DNA from 2 places in the Streptomyces sp. NPDC104106 genome. Region 1 is predicted to be linked to the other one. Evidence: predicted binding sites of a transcription regulator. Region 1 holds the regulator's gene; the other holds the start of a gene.
The links. Region 1 encodes HspR, which represses chaperone genes until heat shock. Its sites were predicted from a motif close to TTGAGNNNNNNNNNCTCAA; they were not measured.

Region 1 (7,781 bases):
GGTCCCGCTCAGCGTGGGCGGCCCGTACGAAGTCGCCCCGGGCGGCATCACCGAGATCCAGCACTCCATCGCCAAACTCCTCGTCGAGGGCCACGTGGACGAGGCCATCGCGCGCCGTCTGGGCATGAACGTCCGCACCTGCCGCGCCCACATCGCCAAGCTCGCCCAGGCCCTCGGCAGCGGCAGCCGCGCCCAGCTCGGCTACCTCATAGCCCAGTCCGGCATCCTCGATCGGGAGCAATGACAGTTCGGTGAACATCCGCACCGCGCGGCTGCTCGGTCGTCTCATCGCACGGTCGGGGAGTCCCGCTCGGGAGTCGTGAGGGCCGGCGCGGCCCCGGGCGGGCCGGGGCGGTGGACGTGCAGGCCCACCTGGGCGATGCGGACGCCGAGTTGGGTGCGGCTGGCCGCGCCCAGGGTCTCCGACAGGCGGGCGATGTGGGCGCGGCAGGTGCGGACGCTGATGCCGAGGCGCTCGGCGATCACCGCGTCCTGGTGGCCCTCCGCCAGCAGCGCCGCGATCGACTGCTCGCGGTGGGAGATGCCCTCGATGCCGGTGTCGGGAAGCGGGGCCGTCAGGGGGATGGCGAGGCGCCAGAGGCGTTCGAAGACCGTCACCAGGTACTCCACCAGGGCCGGGTGGCGCAGCTCCAGGGCCATCGTGCGGTCGGCGTTGGCGGGGATGAAGGCCACCGTGCGGTCGAAGAGGATCAGCCGGTCGATCACCTCGTCCAGGGTGCGCGCCTCCACCGTGTCGCCCATCAGCTCCAGGTAGTTGAGCAGGCCCTGGCCGTGGCGGGCGACATGGGTGTAGAGGTCGCGCATGCGTACGCCCCGGCCGCGCAGCGCCAGGGCTCGGTGCAGGCCCTCCGTCAGCTCCGCCTCACGCCGGATGCCGCCCGGCTGCACGGTCAGCACCTCGGTCGTGCACGCCTCGGTCGCCTCGTCCATCGCGGCCTGGATCCGGGACAGGCCGTCCAGCACCCGGATCGCGCTGCCCTCGGCCGGTGCCGACAGCGCGTGCAGCCGGCGGCCGAGGCCGGCGTACCACTCGAAGGCGGCCACCGCGGAGCCCATCCGGCGCTGGCTCGCGCTGACCTCGTCGTAGACCCCGCGCAGCAGCCGGGTCATGACCTCCTGCGGGGAGGTCGGCACCAGCCAGTCCATGTCGTCGGGGTCCGGGTGCAGCAGGGCCAGCTCCAGCAGGCACGGCACCGTCTCGACGTCGGTGCGGGGCACCCGCCCGCGGCGCACGGCCCGGGAATACAACCGGTCGCCGGCCGCGCACAGTCGGTCGGCGCCGTGTGGATGCTCCTCCGCCCCGCGCCCGGCCATCACCCATTTCACCCCCGGTGTGCTGCCACTTCCGCAGCGCAACTATGCGCGGCGCCGACCGGGTCCGCAACACGGCTCGCCTCAACAGACCCACCGGAAAGGGGGGTTATGCCCGGATATCGACCGGGCTCCGCCGCGCGCCGTTGCAGGAAGCTGCGGCCTGCCCGCGCCCGGGCGCGGGCAGTTCCGCCCGGTCGCGGGCTACTTCAGGCCGATCGCCGCGCACGCCGCCTTGTACTTCGCCGTGCAGATGTCGCCCACCGTGTAGATGCCGTCCGCGACGACCGTCGCCTTGATGTTGCTCTTGGTCAGCGCGACCGGCTGGATGAGCTTGGCCGGGATGTTCTTGGTGGTGGGGCTGTCGGCCTTGTCCTGGGTGAGGGCGTCGAACTGGATGTCCTTGCCCTGGACCCTGGCGACGGCCATCTGGGCAGCGGCCTGGGCCTCGTCCGGGTACGACTTGTACACGCTCATGTACTGCTCGCCGGCCACGACCCGCTGCACGCCCTCGAGTGAGGCGTCCTGGCCGGTGATCGGGGGCAGGCTGGTGACGCCGGCCGCCTCCAAGGCCTTGATGACACCGCCGGCCATGTCGTCGTTGGCCGAGTAGACCGCGGCGATGTTGTGCTTGCCGATCTCGTTGATCGCCTTGGTCATGTTCGCCTCGGCGATCTCCGGCTTCCAGCCCGTCGTGTCGTACGACGCCGCGATGGTCACCTTGCCGTTCAGCTCGGAGAGCGCGCCCTCCTTGAACTGCTTGGCGTTCGGGTCGGTGGGCGAGCCGTTCATCATGACGATCTTCTCGGAGCTGTCGGCGTGCGAGCCGAGCGCCTCCAGGAGGGTACGGCCCTGCACCTCGCCGACCAGTTCATTGTCGAAGGAGACGTACGCGTCGATCGGGCCCTCGGCGAGCCGGTCGTAGGCGATGACCGGGATGCCCGCGTCCTTGGCCTTCTTCACCTCGTCGGCGATGCCGTGCGCGTCGACCGCGTCGAGCAGGATGACGGCGACCTTGTCGTCGATCATCTTCTGCATCTGCCCGGCCTGCTTGTCCGCGTTCGCGTCGGCGTTGGCGTACTCGACCTTGCCCCGGTTCTTGGTGAGCTGGGTGACCTGGGACCTGATGATGGGGTAGTCGAACTTGTCGTAGCGGGTGTTCGCCGTCTCCGGCAGCAGCAGGCCCACGGTGAGGTCGTCACCCTTGCTCGGGCTCGCGCTCGCGCCGCTCCCCGTCGCGTTCAGCATGCCGCAGCCGGCGAGCGAGACGGTCATCGTGGACGCGGCCACGGTTATGGCGATACGGCGCATGCGGGGGCTCACTTCGGGTGCGTTGCAGGTGTCTGAAAAGACAACGCGGAGGGCACACCCGGCGTCAAGAAGAACTACTTAACGAGTGCGCAACACCACGCTCCGCTGCGCCTGTGGAGGAGGAGCGCAATCGTCTTCAAACACCCTTTACGGGCTCTCCATCCAAGGGGAGTTCACGCGGAGGCAAAGAACGCGAAAGGGGCCGGGAGACCTCGCTGGTCTCCCGGCCCCTGCGCAGGCACCGCTCGTTTCCGGCCAGTTCAGTCGCGCTGCTGCCGCTTGGGCCGCCACACGACCAGCGCGCTGGTCTGCTGCACCTCCTGGTACGGCACGAGGTCACGGCGGTAGGAGGCGTGTACGGCGGCCTCGCGCTGCTGCATCGCGGCCGCTGCGCCGTCCAGGGCCGCCTGAAGCTCCGCGACGCGGGACTGCAGCGCGGCGACCTGGTTCTCCAGCTCGATGATGCGCTTGATCCCGGCCAGGTTGATGCCCTCGTCCTGCGACAACTGCTGCACCTGGCGGAGCAGTTCGATGTCACGGGCCGAGTAGCGCCGCCCCCGGCCGGCGGTCCGGTCCGGGGACACCAGGCCGAGCCGGTCGTACTGGCGCAGCGTCTGCGGGTGGAGTCCGGAGAGCTGGGCCGCCACCGAGATGACGTAGACCGGGGTCTCCTCGGTCAGTTCATACGGGTTACGTCGACGGCCGTCCATCTCTCTCTCAGTCTCCCTTCGCGGCCTCGAACAGCTCCGCCCGCGGATCGTCGCCCGCGGTCGCCTCGCGATACGCCTCCAGCGCGTCACGAGCCTTCCCCGTCACGTCCTTCGGGACACGCACCTCGACGGTGACCAGCAGATCACCCCGGGTGCCGTCCTTGCGGACCGCGCCCTTGCCCCGGGCGCGCATCGTGCGGCCGTTGGGGGTGCCGGGCGGGAGTTTCAGCGTGACGGGCGGGCCGCCGAGGGTCGGCACCCGCACCTCGCCGCCGAGGGCGGCCTCGGGATACGTGACGGGCACGGTGACCGTGAGGTTGTCGCCCTTGCGGCCGAACACCGGGTGCTCGCCGACGTGCACGACCACGTACAGGTCGCCCGCCGGTCCGCCCCGCTCGCCGGGCGCGCCCTTGCCGCGCAGCCGGATCCGCTGCCCGTCGGTGACACCCGCCGGGATGCGGACCTGCATGGTGCGCGAGGACTTCGCCCGGCCGCTGCCCTTGCAGTCCGGGCAGGGGTGCTCGGCGATCAGGCCGCGCCCCTTGCAGTCGGGGCAGGGGTCGGTCAGGGAGAAGCCGCCGCCCGAGCCCCGGGCCACCTGGCCGGTGCCGACGCAGGTCGGGCACACGCGCGGTGTGCCGTTCTTGTCGCCGGTGCCCGAGCAGGCCTTGCAGGGCGCCTGGGAGGACATCCGCAGCGGCACCGTGGCGCCCTCGATGGCCTCCGTGAAGCTCAGCGTGACCTCGGACTCGATGTCCTGGCCGCGCCGGGGCTGGGTGCGGGTGCCCGCGGCGCCGCCGCGGTTGAACAGCCCCCCGAAGACGTCACCGAGTCCGCCGCCGAAGCCTCCGCCCTGGGTGCCGCCCGCGCCTCCGAAGAGGTCGCCCAGGTCGAAGTTGAAGGAGCCGCCGGCGCCCGGCCCGGGGCGGAAGCCGCCGCTGCCGAACAGGGCGCGGGCGTCGTCGTACTCCTTGCGCTTCTTGGGGTCGCCGAGGATGTCGTTCGCCTCGGAGATCTCCTTGAAGCGCTCCTCCGCCTTGGCGTTGCCCTTGTTGGCGTCCGGGTGGAACTCGCGCGCGAGCTTGCGGTACGCCTTCTTGATCTCGGCCTCGGTGGCGTCCTTCGGGACGCCGAGGACCTTGTAGTAGTCCTTCTCGATGAAGTCCTTGGTACTCATCCCCGACGTCCCTCCTTCCTGCTCTCAGTGATGACGTCAGCCCTCCTCCGGGCCACCGCTCTCCTTGTCATCGGCGGCGGAGGCCTTCTTCGCCTCGGACGTGTCGTCCTCGGCGGCCTCGGTCTTGACGGTCTGCGCGCCGGGCTGCGGCTCGGCGACGGCCACCCGCGCGGGGCGGATGGTGCGCTCGCCGATGCGATACCCGGGCTGCAGGATCGCCACGCAGGTCGTCTCGGTGACGTCCGGCGCGTAACTGTGCATCAGGGCCTCGTGGATGGTCGGGTCGAAGGGCTCGCCCTCCTTGCCGAACTGCTGCAGGCCCATCTTCGCCGCGACGGTCTCCAGCGACTCGCCCACCGACTTGAAGCCGCCGACCAGCTCGCCGTGTTCCCGTGCGCGGCCGATGTCGTCGAGCACGGGCAGCAGCTCGGTCAGGAGGTTCGCGATGGCGATCTCCTTGACCGTGACCCGGTCCCGCTCGACCCGGCGGCGGTAGTTCTGGTACTCGGCCTGGAGGCGCTGGAGGTCGGCCGTGCGCTCGTTCAGCGCGGTGCGCACCTGGTCCAGCTGGGCCACCAGGCCCGCGTTCTCGGTTCCGTCCCCGGCCGGGGCCGCCCCCTTCTCGGGGGCGGCCTTCGACTCGGCGTCGTCGGGGGTCGCGCCGGAGGGGACGTCGGGCTTCTCCTCGAAGCCCGGGGTCTCCTCCGACATCACGCGGCACCCTTCGGCTTGTCCTCGTCCACGATCTCGGCGTCGACGACGTCGTCGTCGGCCTTGGCCTCACCGGCACCGCCGGCGGCACCCTGCGCGGCCTGGGCGTCGGCGTACATGGCCTGGCCCAGCTTCTGCGAGACGGCCGCGACCTTCTCGGTGGCGGTGCGGATCTCGGCGGTGTCCTCGCCCTTGAGCTTCTCCTTCAGCTCGGCGACGGCGGTCTCCACCTCGGTCTTGACCTCGCCCGGGACCTTGTCCTCGTTGTCCTTGAGGAACTTCTCGGTCTGGTAGACGAGCTGCTCGCCCTGGTTGCGGGTCTCGGCGGCCTCGCGGCGGCGGTGGTCCTCCTCCGCGTACTGCTCGGCCTCCTGGCGCATGCGGTCGACCTCGTCCTTCGGCAGCGAGGAGCCGCCGGTGACGGTCATCTTCTGCTCCTTGCCCGTGCCCAGGTCCTTGGCGGTCACGTGCATGATGCCGTTGGCGTCGATGTCGAAGGAGACCTCGATCTGCGGGACACCGCGCGGGGCCGGCGGCAGACCGGTCAGCTCGAACATGCCGAGCTTCTTGTTGTACGCCGCGATCTCGCGCTCGCCCTGGTAGACCTGGATCTGCACGGACGGCTGGTTGTCCTCCGCCGTCGTGAAGATCTCCGAGCGCTTGGTCGGGATCGTGGTGTTGCGCTCGATCAGCTTGGTCATGATGCCGCCCTTGGTCTCGATGCCGAGGGACAGCGGGGTGACGTCGAGGAGCAGGACGTCCTTGACCTCGCCCTTGAGGACACCGGCCTGGAGCGAGGCGCCGATGGCGACGACCTCGTCCGGGTTCACACCCTTGTTGGCCTCCTTGCCGCCGGTCAGCTCCTTGACCAGCTCGGCGACGGCGGGCATGCGGGTGGAGCCACCGACGAGCACGACGTGGTCGATGTCGTTGATGGAGATGCCGGCGTCCTTGATGACGTTGTGGAACGGCGTCTTGCAGCGCTCCAGCAGGTCGGCCGTCAGCTGCTGGAACTGGGCGCGGGTGAGCTTCTCGTCCAGGTGCAGCGGGCCCTCGGCGGACGCCGTGATGTACGGCAGGTTGATCGAGGTCTCGGTCGAGGAGGACAGCTCGATCTTCGCCTTCTCGGCAGCCTCGCGCAGACGCTGCAGAGCCATCTTGTCCTTGCTCAGGTCCACGCCGTGGCCGGACTGGAACTGCTTGACCAGGTAGTCGACGACGCGCTGGTCCCAGTCGTCACCGCCGAGGTGGTTGTCACCGTTGGTGGCCTTCACCTCGACGACGCCGTCGCCGATCTCCAGCAGGGACACGTCGAAGGTGCCACCGCCGAGGTCGAAGACGAGGATCGTCTGGTCGTCCTTGTCGAGGCCGTAGGCGAGGGCGGCGGCGGTCGGCTCGTTGACGATGCGCAGGACGTTCAGGCCCGCGATCTCGCCGGCCTCCTTGGTGGCCTGGCGCTCGGAGTCGTTGAAGTAGGCCGGGACGGTGATGACCGCGTCGGTCACCTTCTCGCCCAGGTAGGCCTCCGCGTCCCGCTTCAGCTTCTGCAGGATGAAGGCGGAGATCTGCTGCGGGTTGAAGTCCTTCCCGTCCAGCGCGATCTTCCAGTCGGTGCCCATGTGGCGCTTCACCGAGCGGATGGTCCGGTCCACGTTCGTGACCGCCTGGCGCTTGGCGACCTCGCCGACGAGCACCTCACCGTTCTTGGCGAAGGCGACGACGGACGGCGTGGTCCTGGCGCCCTCGGCGTTGGTGATGACGGTGGGCTCGCCGCCCTCCAGAACGCTGACGACGGAGTTAGTCGTGCCCAGGTCGATGCCGACCGCACGTGCCATGGTTGATTCCTCCAGCTGACTTGAGTGGAACGGACTCAAGTGTGCACGACTCCCTCCGCGGGGTCAACAGACCTGAGTCGGCACGACTCAAGTCTTATCCGCTCCTTACGCGCAACTGGCTCGTAACCTGGCCGCTGACCTGCATGGATTCCGTCCTCCGGGAGCGCTGGGCAGGGATGCGAAGGAGTACGACGACGGTCAGCAGCACCCCTCCGGCCACCCACAGGGCGGCCTCCTCCGCCGTCCACCCGGTGTGCACGAGCACCCCCACGAGCACCGTGGAGAAGGCGCCCGCGCCGAGCAGCACGACTGAGCCGGGCGTGGTGAGCCCGAGCCGCCGCAGCCGGTGCGCCAGATGGTCGGGGCCGCGCCGCAGCAGCGGGCGCCGGGCCAGCCGCCGCGCGAGCACGACGAGCAGGGCGTCTGCGGCGGCGACCGCCCCGAAGCACGCCAGTACGGCCGCGGTCGGCGCGAGCCCGTACCCCGCGCGCGTGAGGACGAGCGAGGCCGACAGCAGGAAGCCGGTGAAGAGCGCGCCGCAGGCGCCGAGTCCGATCCGCGCGGGGTGCCAGTTGTGCATCAGGAAGCCGGTGAGGGCGGCGGCCAGAACGCTCAGCACCACGGCGAGCCCGTCGAGCACCTCGGCGGCGGCACAGGCCCCGGCCCCGAAGGCGGTGACGACGCCGACGGTCCCCGCCAGTCCGT
Region 2 (7,781 bases), on a different contig from region 1:
CTCCAGGTGGGACGGGTTGGCGGCCAGCGACACCTTGATCTGCTCGCCGTCGAGGCCGGTGAAGGTGCCCTCGGCGCCCAGGTGGTACTTCACGTCGCCGGAGCCGTGCATCGACTTCGGGTCGAGGTTGCCCTCGAACTCGCGGAAGATCTGCGCGTACGACTTGCCGACGATGTTGGCGAGGACGTTCAGGCGGCCGCGGTGGGCCATGCCGATGACGACCTCGTCCAGGCGGGACTCGGCGGCGGAGTCGATCACCGCGTCGAGCAGCGGGATGACGGACTCGCCGCCCTCCAGCGAGAAGCGCTTCTGGCCGACGTACTTCGTCTGCAGGAAGGTCTCGAAGGCCTCCGCGGCGTTCAGCCGGCGCAGGATGCGCAGCTGCTCCTCGCGCTCCATCTTGGAGTGCCCGCGCTCCACGCGGTCCTGGATCCACTTGCGCTGCTTGGGGTCCTGGATGTGCATGAACTCGATGCCGGTGGTGCGGCAGTACGAGTCGCGCAGCACGCCGAGGATGTCGCGCAGCTTCATCATCGACTTGCCGGCGAAGCCGCCGACCGCGAAGTCGCGCTCCAGGTCCCACAGGGTGAGCCCGTGCTCGGTGATGTCCAGGTCGGGGTGCTTGCGCTGCTTGTACTCCAGCGGGTCGGTGTCGGCCATGACGTGGCCGCGGACCCGGTAGGAGTGGATCAGCTCGAAGACGCGGGCGGCCTTGGTGACGTCGTCGTCGTGGCTGGCGTCGATGTCCTTGAGCCAGCGGACCGGCTCGTAGGGGATGCGCAGGGCCTCGAAGATGTCGTCGTAGAAGCCGTTCTCGCCGAGCAGCAGGTTGGCGACCTGGCGCAGGAACTCGCCGGAGGCGGCGCCCTGGATGACCCGGTGGTCGTAGGTCGACGTGAGCGTCATGACCTTCGAGATGCCGAGCTTGTTCAGGGTGTCCTGGCTGGTGCCCTGGAACTCCGCCGGGTAGTCCATGGAGCCGACGCCCATGATGACCGACTGGCCGGGCATGAGGCGCGGGACCGAGTGGACGGTGCCGAGACCGCCGGGGTTGGTCAGGGAGACCGTGACACCGGTGAAGTCGTCCATCGTCAGCTTGCCGTCACGGGCGCGGCGGACGATGTCCTCGTAGGCCTGCCAGAACTCGAAGAAGTTCAGCGTCTCGGCCTTCTTGATGGCGGCCACGACGAGCTGGCGGTCACCGTTGGGCTTCACCAGGTCGATGGCCAGGCCCAGGTTGACGTGCGGCGGCTTGACGAGGGTCGGCTTGCCGTCCTTCTCGCCGAACGACCAGTTCATGGCCGGCATGGCCTTGATGGCCTGCACCATCGCGTACCCGATCAGGTGCGTGAAGGAGATCTTCCCGCCGCGGGCGCGCTTGAGGTGGTTGTTGATGACGATGCGGTTGTCGAACAGCAGCTTCACCGGGACCGCGCGGACCGAGGTGGCCGTCGGCAGCTCCAGCGAGGCGTTCATGTTCTTCGCGACCGCGGCGGCCGGGCCGCGCAGCGTGACCAGCTCGGGGCCCGCGGGGGCCTCGGCGGCGGCCTGCTCCTTCTTCGGCTGAGCGGGCGCCTGTGCGGGCTGCGCCGGCTTGGCCGGGGCCTTCGCCGCGGGGGCGGGGGCCGGGGCGGGCTGGGGGGCCGTGGGGGCGGCCGGGGCGGCGGCCTGCGGGGCAGGTGCCGGAGCGGCGGTCTGCGGGGCCGATGGGGTGGTCTCTGCGGCCCCCGCGGCCGCAGTACCCGCCGGAGCCGGGGTGGCAGGCGCCCCCGGCTTGTAATCGGCGAAGAAGTCCCACCAGGCGCGGTCTACCGAATTCGGGTCCTGGAGGTACTGCTGATAGATCTCGTCGACGAGCCACTCGTTCGGACCGAACGCAGCTGCGGGGTTCTTCCCGGCTTGGTCGTCGGTGGAGACGCTCGGGTTACTGGGGGACTGTGGCGACACGGCGGCAACCGCCCTCTTCCGCTTCACAAGGTGATGGACAGCGGGAATAAAGGCTACGCCTCCATGGCCGAGAAGGTCAGGTCGAGCAAGGTCATCGTCGCGTAAGTCACATTGCAAATCTTGTTTCAGGGCTTGATATGGCGGGAAACAAGCGTGGTTCCGCATGTGAGAGGGTGCACGGGCCCCGGCCCGGCGCGCCTTCGTTCGAAGGGTGGCGCGGGCCTGCTCCTGATCACACGTGTCCAGCTGCGCCGAAGCGGCGGCGGCCGTCGTGGATCTTGTGCCTCCGGTTCGGACCTTACGTCAACGCGGAACGGAAGTCAGTCCCGGCAGAGTGACGATGATCCGGCAGCCCCGCTCGGATTCGGCCACACCGATCCGGCCGCCGTGCAGATCCACCGCCCAGCGGGCGATCGCGAGCCCCAGGCCGGTACCGCCGTCGCTGCCCGGGCCGTGCGGCCGGGTCACCGCGCCCCGGTTGAAGCGCTCGAACACCTTGTGCCACTCGGAGCGGGGGATACCGGGGCCCTCGTCCAGGACCTCCAGCTCCAGCGAGTCCGGCTGCGGCCCGCGCCGCGCCTTCACGGTCACACGGCCGTGCGGCGGGCTGTGCTTGACCGCGTTGTCGATCAGGTTGGCGACGACCTGGTGGATGCGCTCGGGGTCCGCGTGCGCGGTCAGCTCCGGCGGGGAGACGTCCAGGTGGAGGTGGACGTCGGTGCGGGTGTGGCTGCCGGAGCCGGAGGCGATGCCGGCCCGCGCCGAGGCGACCATGTTGGCCTCCTTCAGCACGCCCGACAGATACGGCCACACCTCGAAGCGGCGCGTCTTCAGCGGGACGACGCCGTTGTCCAGCCGGGACAGGTCCAGCAGGGTCTCCACCAGGCGGCCCAGCCGCTCGGTCTGCTTCAGGGCCGTGCGCATCGTCTCCTGGTCGGCCTCGGTGACCCCGTCGACGATGTTCTCCAGCACCGCGCGCAGCCCGGCGATGGGCGTGCGCAGCTCGTGCGAGACGTTCGCGACCAGCTCCTTGCGCTGGCGGTCCTGGGCCTCCAGCTCGTCGGCCATGACGTTGATCGTCTCGGCCAGGTCGCCCAGTTCGTCCCGGCGGTTCTCCCGCACCCGGCGGGTGTAGTCGCCCTGTGAGATCGACCGCGCCACCGCGTTCATCTCGTCCAGCGGCATGGTCAGCGAGTGCGCCACGAACTGGGTGATCAGCAGCGTGGCGATCATCGAGAAGACCGTGATGAAGCGCAGCTCGGTCTTGGTGTGCACCGCGATCATCGACAGACCGGTGGTGATCAGCACCGAGATGACGACGAGCGCGCCCAGCTTGGTCTTGATCGAGAACGGGCGCACCCGGCCCCAGGGTTCCTCACCGGGGGCCCCGGAGCTCCTCCGTGCGGCCTGGCGCCCGTCCGCGCTCATGGCGTCGGTGTCTCCAGGGCGTAGCCCACGCCGTGCACCGTGCGGATCCGCTCCGCGCCGATCTTCCGGCGCAGCGCCTTGATGTGGCTGTCGACCGTGCGGGTCCCGGAGGCGTCCGCCCAGTCCCACACCTCGGCCAGCAGCTGCTCCCGGGAGAGCACCGCACGCGGGGTGTTCGCGAGGCACACCAACAGGTCGAACTCGGTCGGCGTCAGGTGGACGTCCTCGGACTTCACCCGCACCCGGCGCTGCGCGTGGTCGATCTCCAGCTCGCCGAGGCGCAGTATGCCGGAGCGCGGAGTCGTGGCGGCGAGGGCCGCCCGCTCCACCCGGCGCAGCAGCACGTGCACGCGCGCCGCCAGCTCCCGCATCGAGAACGGCTTGGTCATGTAGTCGTCCGCGCCGACCCCGAGACCGACCAGCATGTCCGTCTCGTCGTCCCGTGCGGTCAGCATCAGCACCGGCACCGGCCGCTGCGCCTGCACCCGCCGGCAGACCTCGAGGCCGTCGAAGCCCGGCAGCATGATGTCGAGGATCAGCAGGTCGGGCTGCCAGGCCTCGGCCGTGTCGACCGCCGCCGGACCGTCCGCCGCGGTCTGCACGAGAAATCCCTCGGCACGCAGCCGGGCCGCGATGGCGTCGACGATCGTGGGGTCGTCCTCGACGACCAGCACCCGGCGCTGTGCGCCCGGGGTGCTCGTCGCCGCGCCGCTCTGGGAGGTGTGTGTCTGCTCCATCGCCCGCCCCTGCTTGTTGCTTTCCGGAATCCGTGGGGTGATCCCATGTCTGCGTTCGACGCTTGGTTGATCCGTTGAATGATCCGCGTCAGGGCAGCACATTACGGGGATCCGCCGCGCTGTCGCTATCCAGGGCGGACCCCGAGGTGCACGGCGTCCGGAACGCCCCGGGCAACCGGCACCTCTTCGGTACGCACCTGCTGGAACCCGGCATTCCGCAAGCTTCCTTCAAATTCCGGAGAGGGCCGGGCCGACCACACCGCGAGCACCCCGCCGGGCCTCAACACCCGTGCGCAGGAAGCGAGTCCGGCCGGGGAGTACAGGCTGTCGTTGCCGTCCGTGACCGTCCAGCCGGGTCCGTTGTCGATGTCCAGGCACAGCGCGTCGAACGTGTCCGATGTCTCATTGACGTAGGAGACGAGGTCGCCCTGGACCACCTCGGTGCGCGGATCGCCGAGCGCGCCGGCGGAGATCCGCCCGAGCGGGCCGCCGCGGTGCCAGTCGACGACGGCGGGCTCCCGCTCCACCACGGTGATCCGCCCCCAGCGCGCGTCGGCGGCGGCGTGCGCGAGCGAGAAGCCGACGCCCAGCCCGCCGATCAGCACCGCCGGCGCGGGTCGCCCGTCCAGCGCGTCGTACGCCGCGTCGACCAGCAGCCGCTCGGAGCGGCCGTCGGAGGTGTCCATCAGGAAGCACCCGTTGGCGATGATCTGGAGCAGCGCGCCGTGCCGGCGCAGCACCACCTCGCCGTACGGGCCGGTACGGCGGTCGAGGACAACGGGGGTGTCGTACGCGGCAGTCATACCCCCATCCTGCTTGAACGGGCCTTGTCCGGCACGGGAATTGCCGATGACGGACGGCCGGCCCCGGTCCGGTGCGCCCGTCCGAGGGGCGTGCGCCGGGGTGCGGACGCGCGCAGAGCGTGAGAGGTTGCTGAGAAATGGCTCTCGCGTGGCGCCGGTCATAGACACGCGGCCCGTCGAGTCCCGATCGTGGGGCCCAACGGAAGGAGCGCCTCATCGTGGAACGGACCGCGACGGGCCCTGCGGCGGCCGCGTCCCCGCCCTCGACGGGCACGCCCCTGTCCGACGGCACGGCCACCGTGCCGGCCCCGGTGCTTCCGGACCTGCTCGACGGCATGCCGCGTCAGCGCGGCGCAGAGGAGGCCCCCGTTCCCGCGCGCGTGGCGGCGCCGCGCCCGAGTCTCGCCGCCCGTCTGCGCGGGCTGCGGCCGGCCCCGGACCCCGTCGCCCGTCTCCTGCGGCTGCTGCCCACCCCGGTCGGCACGCCCTTCACCTTCGGCTACGCGGCCGTCCTCGCGGTCACCTCCGCCGTCGCGGCGGTGGCCGATCCCGGCCTCGTGAACGCCCTCTACCAGGCCTCCAGCACGGACGTGGCGCATCTCGTGCGGTCACCCGCGGTGGTGCTGCTCACGAGCGCGCTGTGGATCGCGGGCGGGATCCTCTCGCCGTACACGGCCGCCTTCCTGCTGACGCTCACCGCGCTGGAACGCCGTATAGGCGGCGGACGGACGGCCTGTGTCTTCCTGGCCGGCCATGTCCTCGCCACCCTCGCCACCGAGGTCCCGGTGGGCCTCGCCGTGCTGGTGGGCCATCTGCCGTCCACGTCCCTGCACCGCCTCGACTACGGCATCAGCTTCGGCGTGGCCGCCAGCATCGGCGCCCTGTCCGGCCTGCTGTCCCCGTGGCTGCGCTGGCCCATCCTCACCGTGGTCGCCGGACTCCTCGTGAGCGACCTGACCGCGTTCGTGGACCCGATGACGGACTGGGGCCATCTGATCGCCCTGACGATAGGTGTGTTGAGCTGGCGCTTCGTACGCCGGTGGGCTCGCTCGGCCTGACGGGCCGTCCCCTCCCCCTGCGGGAACGTCCGCACCCTTCCCTGATCGCTCACAGCGAACAGCGCCGTGGGAACACCGGACCATGCCCAGAGGTTGAGTCGGTACAGCTCAAGTTGACTGCCGAAGGGGAGATCATGGCTGCTGAGTCCACGGCGTTCACGCTCGTCCTGCCCGTGCTGCCGCTCGACGACGAGGTCGTGCTGCCCGGCATGGTCGTTCCGCTGGACCTGAGCGACGCCGAGGTGCGCGCCGCGGTGGAGGCTGCGCAGGCCGCCGCCCGGTCGGCGCCCGGAAAGCCTCAGGTCCTGCTCGTGCCGCGCATCGACGGCACGTACGCCAAGACCGGTGTGCTCGGCACGGTCGAGCAGGTCGGCCGGCTGGCCGACGGAGACCCGGGGGCTCTGATCCGCGGCCGCGCCCGGGTGCGGATCGGTGCCGGTACCACCGGCCCCGGCGCCGCCCTGTGGGTCGAGGGCGCCCGGATCGAGGAGAGCGTGCCGGAACCGATGCCGGGTCATGTCGCCGACCTCGTCAAGGAGTACAAGGCCCTCGCCACCAACTGGCTGAAGAAGCGCGGCGCCTGGCAGGTCGTGGACCGGGTCCAGGCCATCGAGGACGTCTCCGCGCTCGCCGACAACTCCGGCTACTCGCCCTTCCTGACCATCGAGCAGAAGGTCGAACTGCTGGAGACCGCCGACCCGGTGGCCCGGCTGAAGCTTGCCACGCAGGCGCTGCGCGACCACCTCGCCGAGCAGGACGTGGCCGAGACCATCGCCAAGGACGTCCAGGAGGGCGTCGACAAGCAGCAGCGCGAGTTCCTGCTGCGCCGTCAGCTGGAAGCCGTCCGCAAGGAACTGCGCGAGCTGAACGGCGAGAAGGAGGGGGAGGAGTCCGACGACTACCGCGCCCGCGTCGAGGCCGCCGACCTGCCCGAGAACGTCCGCGAGGCCGCCCTCAAGGAGGTCGACAAGCTGGAGCGGTCCAGCGACCAGTCCCCCGAGGGGTCCTGGATCCGCACCTGGCTGGACACCGTCCTGGAGATGCCGTGGAACGAGCGGACGCAGGACGCCTACGACATCCAGGGCGCCAAGGCGGTCCTGGACGCCGAGCACGCGGGCCTGGAGGACGTCAAGGAACGCATCACCGAGTACCTCGCGGTGCGCAAGCGCCGCAACGACCGCGGCCTGGGCGTCATCGGCGGCCGGCGCGGCGGCGCCGTCCTGGCCCTCGTCGGGCCCCCCGGCGTCGGGAAGACCAGCCTGGGCGAGAGCGTGGCCCACGCCATGGGCCGCACGTTCGTCCGCGTCGCCCTCGGCGGCGTCCGCGACGAGGCCGAGATCCGCGGCCACCGCCGTACGTACGTCGGGGCGCTGCCCGGCCGGATCGTCCGCGCGATCAAGGAGGCCGGGTCCATGAACCCGGTGGTCCTGCTGGACGAGATCGACAAGGTGGGCTCCGACTTCCGCGGCGACCCGGCGGCCGCCCTGCTGGAAGTCCTCGACCCGGCCCAGAACCACACCTTCCGGGACCACTACCTGGAGGTCGAACTCGACCTGTCCGACGTGGTCTTCCTGGCCACCGCCAACGTCCTGGAGGCCATCCCGGAGGCGCTCGCCGACCGTATGGAGATCGTCCGGCTCGACGGCTACACCGAGGACGAGAAGGTCGTCATCGCCCGCGACCACCTGCTCCCGCGCCAGCTGGAGCGGGCCGGGATCGACAGGGACGAGGTCACGATCGACGAGGGCGCGCTGCGCAAGCTGGCCGGCGAGTACACGCGCGAGGCGGGCGTGCGCACCCTGGAGCGC

Region 2: a site for HspR is predicted at 6,067-6,085, ahead of lon (endopeptidase La). Genes of this name have one in related genera too.

Annotation. Positions count from the first base shown of each region.
Region 1 covers NZ_JBVJMF010000011.1:312,599-320,379, forward strand. Annotated here, with positions in the region: gene ACZ60X_RS26255 (helix-turn-helix transcriptional regulator) at 1-244, shown strand, start outside; gene ACZ60X_RS26260 (helix-turn-helix transcriptional regulator) at 286-1,335, opposite strand; gene ACZ60X_RS26265 (sugar ABC transporter substrate-binding protein) at 1,537-2,643, opposite strand; gene ACZ60X_RS26270 (heat shock protein transcriptional repressor HspR) at 2,904-3,353, opposite strand; gene dnaJ (molecular chaperone DnaJ) at 3,361-4,530, opposite strand; gene grpE (nucleotide exchange factor GrpE) at 4,567-5,241, opposite strand; gene dnaK (molecular chaperone DnaK) at 5,241-7,076, opposite strand; gene ACZ60X_RS26290 (MraY family glycosyltransferase) at 7,171-7,781, opposite strand, start outside.
Region 2 covers NZ_JBVJMF010000005.1:133,397-141,177, reverse strand. Annotated here, with positions in the region: gene ACZ60X_RS14240 (multifunctional oxoglutarate decarboxylase/oxoglutarate dehydrogenase thiamine pyrophosphate-binding subunit/dihydrolipoyllysine-residue succinyltransferase subunit) at 1-1,947, opposite strand, end outside; gene ACZ60X_RS14235 (sensor histidine kinase) at 2,251-3,375, opposite strand; gene ACZ60X_RS14230 (response regulator transcription factor) at 3,372-4,112, opposite strand; gene ACZ60X_RS14225 (spermine/spermidine synthase domain-containing protein) at 4,238-4,915, opposite strand; gene ACZ60X_RS14220 (rhomboid-like protein) at 5,134-5,973, shown strand; gene lon (endopeptidase La) at 6,108-7,781, shown strand, end outside.